Linked DNA regions of Marinagarivorans cellulosilyticus. The protein of the gene in region 1 binds, or shares a complex with, the protein of each later gene. Links are inferred from orthologs where the notes say so. Each region holds a gene or a part of one and is shown on either strand. Other genes may lie near its edges.

Region 1 (7,124 bases):
GAGCCCAACACCCGATGATTTAGGCACAACACCAAAAAACGACGACTATCGCTTTATTTTTAGCATTAGCTATTCTTTCAACTAAATTAGCTGGAGGCCCAGCTCCTAGGGCTGAAACTGAAAAAGCGATATACCGGCAATGCCTTGCGCATAACAGTTTTGTGCAAACGGCAAGTCCGCAAGCGCCATACCACCTAATGCATATACTGGGACTTTGGCTTTCGCTACAAGCTGTGAAAAAGCATCCCAGCCTAAGCCGTTAGCATCTGGATGTGACGGCGTTGCTGACACTGGCGATAAATAAACGGCTTTAATTCCAGCCGCTTCTGCAGCCCTTATTTCTTCCAAGTTATGGCATGATGCCGTTGCATTCGCGATGCACGAACCGACTTTTTTTGCCTGCACCAAATGGCGGGAAGTAAAATGGACATGGGCAGCTAGCGAAAGTAGCGCTTGATTGATAACGCCTGAATTATCAAATAAATGCGCACTGTTTATCCAAATCGGCACACCGCAGAGCTCAGTCAATTTACTATGCAGCCAGTTGATATCTTCGGGCCCTAGTTGTAGTGAGCGCAATTGAAAACCAGCAGCGCCTAGAGCCAATGCCTTTTGGCAAAAAGCCAAAACTTCATCTTTTGCGCCACTAGAAGGCGTTACGGCAATGAGGCGCGGCAGGGTAAGAGCAGAAACAATTGGCCGGTTTGCCGCCGGAAAATCGTAATGGATTAATTGATTAAGATCAGCCCAAACCAAAGGCTGCCCTTCTTGGCCACTCGGTTCGCCGTCAAAAGCAGTTACCGTCCATACATCTAGCAAAACAACCTTATCGCCATAATCATGTCGAATTTGGATTAACGGCTGCATTTGTGTTGCATTAATAGCAAGCTCTTCTTTAAGCTCACGATTAAGTGCAGCCGTAACATGCTCACCGGCCTCAACCTTACCGCCAGGAAATTCCCATAAGCCACCTTGATGCTGATGCTGTGCACGTTTAGCTAAAAGCACCTTTTTCTGAGTTAAGATAACGCCTACAGCGACATGAACAGACGACATACTTAACTACGATATTCCGCATTAATTGTGACGTAGTCATGCGAAAGATCTGTTGTCCAAACCTCATCAGAACTATGACCACGGCCAAGTTCTACACGCACACTAAATTCGGCCTGATCAACAACTGCCTGACCTTGCTCTTCGGTGTACTCTTGTGCCCGCTGGCCAGCACGCACAATGCAAACATCATCCAAATAAACATTTACTTTTTGAGTGTCTAGTGCACGCACACCAGCATAACCAACAGCACAGATAATACGCCCCCAGTTCGGGTCTGATGCAAAAAGCGCTGTTTTCACTAGCGGTGAGTGCGCAATGGCATAGGCCACCTTTAAGCACTCTTCTTTGTTTCCACCTTGAGTGACGGCTACGCTAATACATTTACTAGCCCCTTCACCGTCTCGCACAATACCTAGCGCCAGCTGCCGGTGAACATCAGTAACTGCAGCCATTAGCTTATCGTACAATTCGCCAGCTGGATCACTCAACATAGGTAAGCCTGCTTGGCCTGTTGCCACTAACAAGCAAGAGTCATTCGTTGATGTGTCGCCATCAATGCTAATACGGTTAAACGACTGATCTGCAGCACGCTTTACCATATCATCCAGCAGCGGCTGGGCCACCACCGCATCTGTTGCTATATACGCCAGCATAGTCGCCATATTTGGCCTAATCATGCCCGCGCCCTTAGCGATGCCGGTAACAGAAATCACTTCGCCATCATGCTCGAACTGAACACTTGCGCCTTTTGGGCGAGTGTCTGTTGTCATAATTGCTTTGGCCGCCGCATCCCAACCATTAACAGACAACGACGACATGGCAGCCGGTAGCGCATTAACAATTTTAGGGACAGGCAAATATTCACCAATCACACCCGTCGAAAATGGAACCACTTGCCGCGCTTCAATATCGCCAAGTGTTGCCACCGCTTGGCAGCAGGACTCTGCATCGGCAAGGCCGCGCTCACCAGTACACGCATTCGCATTGCCAGAATTAATTAAAAAATAACGAATATCGCCAGCAGACAAGTGATTTCGCCCAACGATAACAGGAGCGGCGCAAAATGCATTTTGCGTAAAAACACCCGAAACCGCGGCACCCTCGGCAATAGCCATTACAACAATATCGGTTCGTCCCGCATATTTAACACCCGCACTTGCAGTGCCTAAAGTTAAACCTGCAATAGGATGCATTACCGGCCAAATGTGCTCACCCACTGCCATAACAATACCTCTTTACGCTAATTTACCGTGGCATGCTTTATATTTTTTACCCGAGCCACATGGGCACGGATCATTGCGCCCTACTTTGGGTGCTGCACGCTGCAAAGGCTGCTGCAAAGGCGGAGCTTCAGACTCTGGCGCTTGCGGCGCTGTTAACGCCGATGCGTCTTCATGCTTTAATTGCTGGTTACGCATCGCTGCTTCTGCTTCCATTCTGCGCTGGGCTTCCATCATATGCATTTGCTCTTCGGTCATCGGCTCGACTTTAAACAATACACGCGCAACATCGTGCTTTAAGCTATTCAATAATTCTTGGAACAACTCAAAAGCTTCTCTTTTATATTCTTGCTTGGGGTTTTTCTGCGCATAAGCGCGCAAGCCAATACCTTGGCGTAACTGGTCCATGCTCTGCAGATGCTCTTTCCACAATGTATCTAGAACATGCAGCATTAATTGCTTTTCCAGACCTCGCATAACACCGCCAAGGCGCTCGCACTTCTGCTGGTAGAACTCATCCATTGCAGCAATAATTTTTTCGCGCAACGGTTCTTCATACAGTTTTTTATCGTCTTCAAGCCACTGGGCAATGGGTAGATCCACACCGAAATCAACCTTAATAACTTCCTCCAGCCCCGATACGTCCCATTGCTCAGCCAATGATTGAGGAGGAATATGGTTAGAGATAATATCGTTCATGACCTCTTCGCGCATACCCGTAATGGCATCTTCAATGCTGTCCATTTCTAATAAATCATTGCGCTGGGTATAAATTACCTGCCTTTGATCGTTGGCGACATCATCGTATTCAAGTAGCTGCTTACGGAAGTCAAAGTTGCGACCCTCAACTTTTCGCTGCGCTTTTTCAATAGCCCGAGAAACCATTTTTGCTTCGATCGCTTCGCCTTTCTCCATGCCTAGCGCACTCATCATATTGCGCACACGATCAGAGGCGAAAATACGCATCAAGCTATCTTCCAGTGAAAGATAAAAGCGCGATACACCAGGGTCACCTTGGCGCCCCGCACGACCGCGAAGCTGATTGTCTATTCGGCGAGATTCGTGGCGTTCTGTACCAACAATATGCAGACCGCCATTGGCTTTAACTTGCTCGTTACGCTCCTTCCATTGCGCCTTGAGCTCGTCGATTTGGGCTTGTGTTGGGTTATCAAGCTTTTCGACATCAGCTTCCCAGCTTCCACCCAACTTAATGTCCGTACCACGGCCCGCCATATTAGTAGCGACTGTAATTGCACCAGGGCGCCCAGCTTGAGCAATAATATCGGCCTCGCGGTCATGCTGCTTAGCGTTAAGCACTTCGTGACGAACCCCCGCAGCCTTAAAGCGACGAGAGACTTCTTCAGAGCTTTCTACCGATGCAGTCCCCACCAAAATAGGGACGTTTTTGCTTTGCAGCTCTTGAACCTGTTTAACAATTGCATCGTATTTTTCGTCAATGGTTAAAAATACAAGGTCGTTCAAATCTTGCCGTGCAATGGGTTTATTCGTAGGGATAACAACAACATCTAAACCATAGATTTGACGAAATTCAACAGCCTCGGTATCGGCAGTACCCGTCATACCCGATAATTTTTTGTACAACCGAAAGTAGTTCTGGAAAGTAGTTGAAGCCAAGGTTTGACTTTCATTTTGAATTGCCAGTCCTTCTTTGGCTTCAATCGCCTGATGCAACCCCTCTGATAAACGACGCCCAGGCATTGTGCGGCCCGTGTGTTCATCAATTAAAAGTACCTGGCTATCTTGCACAATGTATTCGACATCATTGTGATAAAGCTTGTGGGCCTTCAACGATGTATGAACGTGGTGCAATAGATTTAGGTTGCCGGCAGAATAAAGGCTGTCGTTTTCCTTCATAAGCTTATTTTTGACTAACCACTGCTCAACCAGCTCGTGACCATCTTCAGTCAGCTCGATTTGGCGGCCTTTTTCATCGAGCATAAAATGCCCTTTTTCGGCCAACCGGCAAACTGGCGGTTTAGCACTGGCATCCGCAATCACCAAATCTTTATTAGCTTTATCAGCTTCAGTTAAAGCTGCAGTAATTGAACAGGGCTTTTCTTGCCCTTCGAGCAGCACCTTTTGAAATTGAATTTTCTCATTGCGCTCGCCATCAGAATCGGCCACGGGGCGCAAGGTGGGCGTTAGGAGGTTCATCACCCGATAAAGCTCAGAGCTATCTTCAGCTGCGCCGGAGATGATGAGCGGTGTGCGCGCCTCATCGATTAGGATCGAATCCACCTCATCCACAACGGCAAATGTCAGCGGCCGCTGCATGCGATCTTCTTTGCGCAAAACCATATTATCGCGCAAGTAATCGAACCCAAATTCATTATTTGTGCCGTAGGTAATATCAGAGTTATAAGCTTCGCGCTTTTCATCTTGCGGCTGCATTGAAGCAATAACGCCAACCGTTAAACCCAGAGCCTCATAAAGTGGGCGCATCCATTCAGCATCGCGGCGGGCCAAATAGTCATTCACAGTTACAAGGTGCGAGCCATTACCGGGAATCGCATTTAAATAGACAGCCAGCGTCGCCATGAGTGTTTTACCTTCGCCGGTACGCATCTCTGCGATGCGCCCCTCGTGCAAGGCGATACCACCAATCAGCTGAACATCGTAATGGCGCATTCCCATAACGCGCGAGCTGGCCTCTCTACAAACTGCAAAGGCCTCTGGCAATAATGCATCAAGGGTTTCACCATTTTGGTGGCGCGAACGAAACTCTTGTGTTTTTTCTTTTAGCGCAGTGTCTTCCAGCCCCTTGATAGACTCTTCTAAGGCATTAATTTTTTTAACGAGCTTGCGCATACGCTTTAATTCGCGATCGTTTTTAGAGCCAAATAACAATTTAATAATATTCAGAGTCATAACGGTATCTTAATTGTGTTGCCGTAACGGCGGTAAAAAGTGAGTTGGCTAAAAAGCCGAAACTGTTCGATATAAAAACAAATAGGACGGGGCTTTAAAGGTTCAGCGGCTGGCTCGACGAATGTAAGAGGCGGGATCGACAGCGCGACCATGCTTATAAACCTCAAAATGTACGTGTGGGCCTGTGGAGCGGCCACTTGAGCCCATCAGCGCTATAAGTTGGCCTTTTTTCACTACATCGCCTATTTTAACGAGGTTTTCTTTGCAGTGAGCATAGCGGGTTGTGAAACCGTTGCCATGATTAATTTCAACCAAATTACCATAGCCGTAACGCTCTGCAGACCAAGTAACGACACCCGCAGCAACTGCGACAATATCGCTGCCATCTTTGCCAGCAAAATCAACGCCCGCATGCCAAGCAACGCGCCCGCTGAACGGATCAGTTCTGCGGCCATAGCGCGACGACAAATAACCTTTTGTGATTGGACGCCCAGCCACAAAAATAGACTCTTCTACTTTTTGGTTGGCCATCAAGGCTTCTAGTGTTTGCAGCTGATGCTGTCGATCCTCAATCTTGAAGGACAGCTCATCAATCATATCCATGAATGTGGCAACTTCAAAGTTGTGGTTGTCTAGCTCCTCAGAGGGGCCACCCAAAGCTGGCGGCTGGCTAAAATCGAACTCGCCATGCTCTAGCTTTGCAGCCACTGTCATGCGCTCACCGAGCGCATCTAAGCGAACTAAGCGGGCCTGCAGCTCAGCCACTCGTAGTGTGAGTGCCTCAAGCTTACTTTGCGCTTCATTGCGGGTATTTTCGATTTCTAGCTGCTGGGCGGTGAGCGTTTGCTCCCACGTTTTTGAAACGTCCTGGGTTAACAGACTATGACCACTTTTTACACTCCATTGCAGCGCAATTAACGTTACCGCGGCTAACGGTAAAGCCAACATACCGGCGATCAAAAACGTCTTAGACCAAAAGCCTAAGGTAATTGTTTTTGTGCCACCATGGCGTTTGCTAATGAATATAATCTTCACTGACTTTTGTCTTTAGCTACCCGAAATACGCGCAATACTTTGAGCTTGCGCATATTTAAAAGTGTTTGATATCGACGGTAATTTAGACCTGATGCTGGGACGCCAGCAAGATGAATAAATAACGGTCGCCTCGCTTAAAGTTTAATCAAAAAAATGACAAAACCTAGTCGATTTGGCTATATAGCTTAATCGGCGCCAGAATATGGCATATAAAACACAAAAAGCCAACTGTTCGAAAGTTGGCTTTTTGTAAGCAGGCAAGCGCCAAGGCCTCGCCAGAAAAAACATAACCTATGGTTTATGCAGCAGCCAATGGCTTGTGATAGGCAATTGGCGACTCTTCATCATCCTCAAAAGTCACAACTTCCCAAGCATCTGGCTGACGAATAAGTTCGCGCAGCGATTGGTTATTTAAGCCGTGACCAGACTTATAAGCACGGAATTCACCAATTAAGGTGTTACCTAAGAGATATAAATCTCCGATGGCATCAAGGATCTTATGCTTTACAAATTCGTCTTCATAACGCAAACCGTCTTCATTCAATATGCGGTATTTATCAACCACAATGGCGTTATCAACACTGCCGCCCTTGGCTAAGCCTTTCGAGCGAAGGTATTCTATTTCATGCATAAAGCCGAAAGTCCGCGCTCGCGAAATCTCTTTCACAAACGAGGTACTTGAAAAATCCACCACGGCATCGAGTTTGCGCCCTTTAAATACGGGGTGATCAAAATCGATAGTAAAAGACACCTTAAAGCCGTCAAAAGGTACAAAAGTCGCCATTTTATCGCCGTCGGTAACCGTTACTTCTTTCTTGATGCGAATAAATTTCTTCGCAGCTGGCTGCTCTTGGATGCCTGCAGACTGAATCAGGAAAACAAACGGGCCTGCACTGCCATCCATAATGGGTACTTCATCGGCGC
Region 2 (6,645 bases), 2.1 Mb from region 1 along the record:
ACGACGAACTTTTTGTTTTTCACGTAACTGTACACCGTAGTCAGACAAACGACCACGACGTTGGCCGTGCTGGCCAGGTGCAGTTTCATGTTTACATTTTGATTCTAATGGGCGCGCTCCGCTTTTTAGGAACAAATCAGTTCCTTCGCGACGCGCCAGTTTACAGGTAGGTCCTACATAACGAGCCATAACTGATTAAACTCCTATACGCGACGTTTCTTGGGCGGGCGACAACCATTGTGTGGAATGGGTGTCACATCGGTAATGTTGGTAATTTTGTAACCAACATTGTTAAGTGCACGAACGGCCGATTCACGACCAGGACCTGGGCCCTTAACTTCAACATCTAAATTTTTCAAACCATAATCCAACGCCGCTTGACCCGCGCGCTCTGCAGCAACCTGCGCAGCGAACGGAGTACTTTTACGTGAACCACGGAAACCAGAACCACCGGCAGTTGCCCACGAAAGAGCATTACCTTGACGGTCTGTGATTGTTACGATCGTGTTATTAAACGATGCGTGAATATGCGCAATGCCATCGACTACTGTCTTTTTGACCTTTTTGCGCTGAGTGCTTTTATTACCTGGCTTGGCCATAGCAATGGATCCTCAACTTAACTGGCTATTACTTCTTAATGGGCTTACGTGGACCTTTACGGGTACGCGCATTTGTTTTAGTGCGCTGACCACGCAATGGCAGATTACGACGGTGGCGCAAACCACGGTAACAACCTAAATCCATTAAACGTTTGATGTTCATTGACACTTCACGACGAAGGTCACCTTCAACCGTTAATTTAGCCACTTCAGTACGCAACAACTCAAGTTGCTCTTCAGTTAAGTCGCCAATTTTTGCACTCTCTTCAATACCAGCATCAGCACAAACCTTCTTGGCTGAAGTAGTACCTACGCCGTAGACGTAAGTTAAAGAGATTACGGCATGTTTGTGATCTGGTATGTTGACACCAGCAATACGAGCCATCTAGATACTCCAATATTTCATTATGTTGCGGTACTAACAGCAACCCTTACACGTTACAAACGCAAGGCCCCGAGGATAACCTCGGGGCCAAAGGCGCGGAAGAATAACGGCATTGTTGCTGGAATTCAATAGCTAACCGAATGATTAACGACAGTTAGTACCCCCAGTTGTGTTGCTCATTGCTGAGCAACGAAAGCGGCAAGCCGCTTAATACTTAACCCTGACGTTGCTTATGACGGGGTTCCGCACTACAGATTACGCGTACAACACCACTACGACGAACAATCTTACAGTTACGGCAGATTTTTTTAACAGATGCACGAACTTTCATCGAATTAACCTCACCGAAATTAGCCGCTAACTTAGCGGCCGTAGTTTTTCAAATTTGCTTTTTTCAGCACAGACTCATACTGGTGACTCATGAGGTGAGATTGCACTTGAGACATAAAGTCCATAACAACCACGACCACAATCAACAGTGATGTACCACCGAGATAAAATGGGATATCTGCAGACACGACTAAGAACTGTGGAAGAAGAGCTACACCAGCGATGTAGACAGCCCCAACCATGGTCAAGCGAGTTAATACTGAATCAATATACTTTGCTGATTGCTCACCAGGACGGATCCCCGGAATATAAGCCCCACCTTTTTTAAGGTTATCAGCAACTTCCTTCGGATTATACATCATCGCTGTATAAACAAAACAGAAGAGTATGATCAATGCACCAAAAATAACGAAGTTTAGTGGTTGACCAGGCCCAATAGCCAAAGCAATTTCTTGCAGTATTTCACCAGAGCGACCTTCTTGCGACTGCCCAAACCACTGCGCAATAGACGCAGGGAATAACAATAAGCTACTCGCAAAGATCACTGGAATCACACCAGCCATGTTGATTTTCAATGGCAAGTGACTTGTTTGCTGATTGTAGCCGCCGTGACGACCTGTTTGGCGCTTAGCGTAGTTAATTGTGATGCGACGCTGTGCTCGCTCCATAAAGACCACAAACCAAACAATCGCAATAGCAAAGCAACCGATTAATAGCAGCAATAGGAAGTGCAAATCGCCTTGGCGTGCACTTTCAATCGCCTGCCCAATAGCACTAGGCAAACCTGCAACAATACCAGCAAAAATGAGCATTGAAATACCGTTACCGATACCTCGTTCAGTCACTTGCTCACCCAACCACATCATAAACATGGCACCGGTGACCAGAGAACTTACAGCCACTAAATAGAAGCTAAAAGGACTTAGGCCTACGTAAGCCATTCCAGAACCAGCCATCCCAGCGACCATAATGAAGCCTTGGATAAGTGCTAGTCCGAGCGTCAAGTAACGCGTGTATTGGCTAATCTTACGACGCCCTGCATCACCCTCTTTTTTAAGCGTCTCCAACGAAGGCGTCACAGCCGTCATCATCTGCATGATAATAGAAGCAGAGATATAAGGCATGATACCCAGCGCTAGAATGCTCATACGCTCTAAAGCACCACCAGAGAACATGTTAAACATCCCCAAGATGGTGCCTTGATTTTGATTGAATAGTTCAGCTACACGCTGTGGATCAATTCCCGGAACAGGAATATGAGTACCGATTCGGTATACCACAATGGCTAAAAACAAAAACCACAGACGAGCTTTAAGCTCGCCTGTGCCTTTAGAACCACCTAGCGCTAAATTTCCCGGCGTTGCCATAGGAACCTCGCTTAGTCTTCTACTTTGCCACCAGCAGCTTCAATTGCAGCTTTGGCACCCTTAGTAACCGCTAAACCTTTCAAGGTTACAGCTTTAGTCAGCTCGCCCGACAAGAATACTTTTGCACGCTTGGCGCTAAGCTTAACTAGATCGGCACGCTTCAACGCATCAAGATCGATAACATCACCATCAACTTTATTTAACTCACCAAGACGAATCTCAGCAGAAATTAAGCTAACGCGACTAGAAAAACCGAACTTAGGTAAACGTTTCTGCAAAGGCATCTGGCCACCCTCGAAACCTGGACGCACACGACCGCCAGAACGAGACTTTTGACCTTTGTGGCCACGACCACAGGTTTTACCCAGGCCAGAACCAATACCACGACCAACACGCTTAGCGCTCTGTGAGCGGCCTGGGCCTGGTGATAATTCATTCAAACGCATCGGATTAACCCTCAACCTTAAGTAGGTAGTTAACTTTGTTGATCATACCGCGCACAGAAGGAGTGTCTTCTACTTGAACAGTGTGACCTATGCGACGAAGCCCTAAACCTGCAACACAGGCTTTATGAGCTTTCAATCGACCGGCAATACTCTTAACCTGAGTAACCGTGATCGTATTCTTAGACATGGCTAGATACTCGTAATTAGTACTAGAACGCCCTAAGGCGCTCTATTAATTCAAAATCTCTTCTACAGTCTTGCCGCGCTTAGCTGCAACAGACTCTGGAGAAGACATTGCCCCCAACGCTTCAAAAGTAGCGCGAACAACGTTTACAGGGTTAGTAGAACCGTAGCATTTAGCAAGAACGTTCTGTACACCCGCGATTTCTAATACAGCACGCATTGCGCCACCAGCAATAACACCGGTACCCGCAGAAGCAGGCTGCATGTAAACGTTAGAAGAGCTGTGAACACCTTTGGTAGGGTATTGAATAGTGTCGCCATTAAGCTCAACACTAATCATATTGCGGCGCGCAGATTCCATTGCTTTTTGAATAGCAATAGGCACTTCACGTGCTTTACCACGGCCGTAACCTACACGACCATTACCGTCACCAACAACAGTCAATGCGGTAAACTGGAAGATACGTCCACCTTTAACAGTTTTCGAAACGCGGTTCACCTGAACCAATTTTTCTTGCATGCCTTCGGCGCTGCTATCTTTCTTATCGGTAGTCGACATAGTATTAGAACTCCAATCCAGCTTCGCGTGCAGCATCGGCTAACGCCTTAACACGACCATGGTAACGGAAACCGCTACGATCAAAAGCTACACTGGTGATACCAGCCGCTTTTGCTCGCTCAGCAACAAGTTGACCAACAACTTTTGCAGCATCAGCGTTACCGGTTTTATCAAGAGAAAAATCTTTCTCTACAGTCGATGCACTTGCCAAAATACGATCGCCTTCAGGGGCAATGATTTGAGCATAAATGTGACGCGGAGTACGATGAATACTCAAGCGCGTCGCACCTAGCTGACTGATTTTGCTACGAGCACGGCGAGCGCGACGTAGACGTGCTTCTTTTTTATCGCTCATAACCTATGCCTACTTCTTCTTAGCTTCTTTACGACGAATATGCTCGTCGGCGTAGCGAACACCCTTGCCTTTATAAGGCTCTGGCGGACGGAAAGCACGAATCTCAGCTGCGACCTGACCTAACAATTGCTTGTCAGTACTTTTCAGTACGATATCAGTTTGCGATGGAGTTTCGGCCTTTACACCTTCTGGCAATTCATAATCAACAGGGTGAGAAAAACCCAAAGTTAGGTTTAAGGTGCTACCCGTTGCTTTCGCACGATAACCAACACCGACTAACTGAAGTTTTTTCTCAAAACCAGCGCTAACGCCGGTAACCATATTATTTACTAAAGCGCGAGTAGTACCGGCTAATGCGTCAGACGCTTTACCACCATCGCGGGCGGCAAAAGTCAAAACGTTATCTTCCTGCTTTACTTCAACGCTATTGTGAACTTCTAGTTCAAGCGTGCCTTGGCTGCCTTTAACGCTGATGTTCTGACCGCTAAGGGTCACATTAACACCGCTAGGCAAGCTCACTGGGCTTTTTGCAACACGTGACATAACTGTATTCCCGTTAAATCTCGGCGTTTAGAAAACGGTGCAGAGAACTTCACCGCCGATACCTGCAGCACGGGCTGCGCGATCTGTCATTACACCTTTACTGGTAGTAACAATCGCTACGCCTAAGCCACCACGAACCGAAGGCAATGCGCCTTTACCGGCATAAGAGCGCAAACCTGGACGGCTTACGCGATCGATTTCAGCGATTACTGGCTTACCTTCGAAGTACTTAAGTTCGATAGTTAGCTCGGCTTTCACCTCGTCGTTTACACCAAAATCAGTAATGTAGCCTTCGCTTTTAAGAACTTGTGCTACGTTTTTTTTCAGCTTAGATGAAGGCATAGAAACGCTAGTCTTACCGACCATTTGTGCGTTTCGGATGCGAGTCAGCATATCAGCTAATGGATCTTGCATGCTCATTGTTAATTGCTCCTCAGAACCAACCTTACCAACTAGCTTTAACTAAGCCAGGGACATCACCGCGCATTGCTGCTTCGCGGAGCTTATTTCGACACAAGCCGAACTTGCGGTAAACCGCATGTGGACGACCAGTGATACGACAACGACGTTGAATGCGTGCAGCGCTACCATCACGTGGCAATTTCTGCAGTTTAATCATCGCTTCCCACACTTCTTCTTCAGAAGAGTCGACGCTTGAGATGATTGCTTTCAACGCATCGCGTTTTGCTGAATCTTTTTTAACAAGGTTGGCGCGCTTAGCTTCGCGCGCGATCATAGATTTCTTTGCCATTTACTACACCAATTCCTATTAACCTTTGAACGGGAAGTTGAACGCTTTAAGTAGCGCACGACCTTCGTCATCAGTGCGGGCTGTGGTGGAAATACAGATATCCAAACCGCGCATTTTGTCGATCTTGTCGTAGTCAATCTCAGGGAAAATGATTTGCTCAGAAACACCCATAGAGAAGTTTCCACGCCCATCAAATTGCTTAGGACTGATACCACGGAAGTCACGAATACGTGGAATCGCAATTGACACTAAACGATCCAAAAATTCGTACATTTTTTCAGCACGTAAAGTTACTTTACAACCGACCGGCCAGCCTTCGCGAACCTTAAAACCAGCGATTGATCTACGCGCCAATGTAACAACAGGCTTTTGACCAGCAATTTTTTGCATATCGCTAACTGCGTGATCTAAAACCTTTTTATCGCCAACTGCTTCACCAACACCCATGTTAATGGTGATTTTGGTGATCTTTGGCGTTTCCATTACATTTTTCAAACCCAGCTCTTTGAAGAGCTGAGGTGCAATTTCGTTTTTATAACGTTCTTGTAGCCTGGCCATCATTCTCTCAGTGCGCTTACGCGTCTACCGCCTCGCCATTGGACTTGAACACACGAATCTTGCGCTTATCGTCCAAAACTTTAAAACCAACACGGTCAGCCTTACCTGTAGCGGCATTAAAAATCGCTACATTAGATTCCTGAATTGGCGCCTCTTTTTCGATAATGCCACCGGCAATACCTGCTTGAGGGTTTGGCTTTTGGTGCTTTTTAATCATTTGCACACCGGTAACTAGTAAGCGACCATCAGAAAATACTCGAGACACTTTGCCTCGTTTTCCTTTGTCGCGACCGGTGATTACAATCACTTCGTCATCACGTTTAATTTTACGCATTAACCCGTCCTCTAAATACCGGCGTGCTTAAAGCACTTCGGGCGCCAAAGAAATAATCTTCATGAATTTTTCGCTGCGCAACTCGCGAGTTACTGGTCCAAAAATACGCGTACCTACGGGCGCATCTTGAGCATTCAGTAATACTGCTGCATTGTCATCGAAGCGAATGATAGAGCCATCGTTGCGACGAACACCTTTTTTGGTGCGCACAACCACAGCATTCATTACTTGGCCT

The links.
Region 2: the proteins of secA (region 1) and secY are in contact, whole or in part, in a crystal structure (PDB 3DIN), measured with the Thermotoga maritima proteins. The link is inferred for Marinagarivorans cellulosilyticus from one-to-one orthologs. Residues at the interface, in WP_004082002.1 of Thermotoga maritima: Glu261, Ala262, Arg263, Lys300, Ala301, Arg302, Thr303, Ile304, Ile305, Leu323, Tyr324, Asp325, Pro326, Val329, Ser330, Tyr333, Ile336, Lys340, Phe345, Val349, Glu363, Phe364, Tyr374, Ser375, Gly376, Gly377, Glu393, Ile395, Thr482, Ser483; in WP_004081795.1 of Thermotoga maritima: Glu108, Gly109, Glu110, Glu111, Ala236, Glu237, Arg238, Arg239, Ile240, Thr241, Ile242, Gln243, Tyr244, Ala245, Arg246, Arg247, Val248, Thr249, Gly250, Arg251, Arg252, Val253, Tyr254, Gly256, Ala257, Ser258, Thr259, Tyr260, Leu261, Pro262.

The regions. Positions count from the first base shown.
Region 1 is NZ_AP023086.1:2,605,100-2,612,223, reverse strand. Bases 2,092-5,479 are described here. They hold secA (preprotein translocase subunit SecA), read right to left. Parts: upstream 5,166-5,479; coding sequence 2,292-5,165; downstream 2,092-2,291. Other genes in these bases: MARGE09_RS10565 (M23 family metallopeptidase), read right to left, coding at 5,268-5,479; argJ (bifunctional glutamate N-acetyltransferase/amino-acid acetyltransferase ArgJ), read right to left, coding at 2,092-2,279. Outside these bases: MARGE09_RS10585 (DUF481 domain-containing protein), read left to right, coding at 1-85; MARGE09_RS10580 (Nudix family hydrolase), read right to left, coding at 106-1,056; more of argJ, read right to left, coding at 1,059-2,091; more of MARGE09_RS10565, read right to left, coding at 5,480-6,200; lpxC (UDP-3-O-acyl-N-acetylglucosamine deacetylase), read right to left, coding at 6,499-7,124. UniProt on the Escherichia coli protein: Required for protein export, interacts with the SecYEG preprotein conducting channel.
Region 2 is NZ_AP023086.1:469,792-476,436, reverse strand. Bases 515-3,423 are described here. They hold secY (preprotein translocase subunit SecY), read right to left. Parts: upstream 2,682-3,423; coding sequence 1,347-2,681; downstream 515-1,346. Other genes in these bases: rpsE (30S ribosomal protein S5), read right to left, coding at 3,360-3,423; rpmD (50S ribosomal protein L30), read right to left, coding at 3,132-3,314; rplO (50S ribosomal protein L15), read right to left, coding at 2,693-3,127; rpmJ (50S ribosomal protein L36), read right to left, coding at 1,199-1,315; rpsM (30S ribosomal protein S13), read right to left, coding at 628-984. Outside these bases: rpsD (30S ribosomal protein S4), read right to left, coding at 1-189; more of rpsK, read right to left, coding at 204-514; more of rpsE, read right to left, coding at 3,424-3,869; rplR (50S ribosomal protein L18), read right to left, coding at 3,874-4,224; rplF (50S ribosomal protein L6), read right to left, coding at 4,234-4,767; rpsH (30S ribosomal protein S8), read right to left, coding at 4,795-5,187; rpsN (30S ribosomal protein S14), read right to left, coding at 5,213-5,518; rplE (50S ribosomal protein L5), read right to left, coding at 5,537-6,076; rplX (50S ribosomal protein L24), read right to left, coding at 6,093-6,410; rplN (50S ribosomal protein L14), read right to left, coding at 6,438-6,645. UniProt on the Escherichia coli protein: The central subunit of the protein translocation channel SecYEG. Consists of two halves formed by TMs 1-5 and 6-10.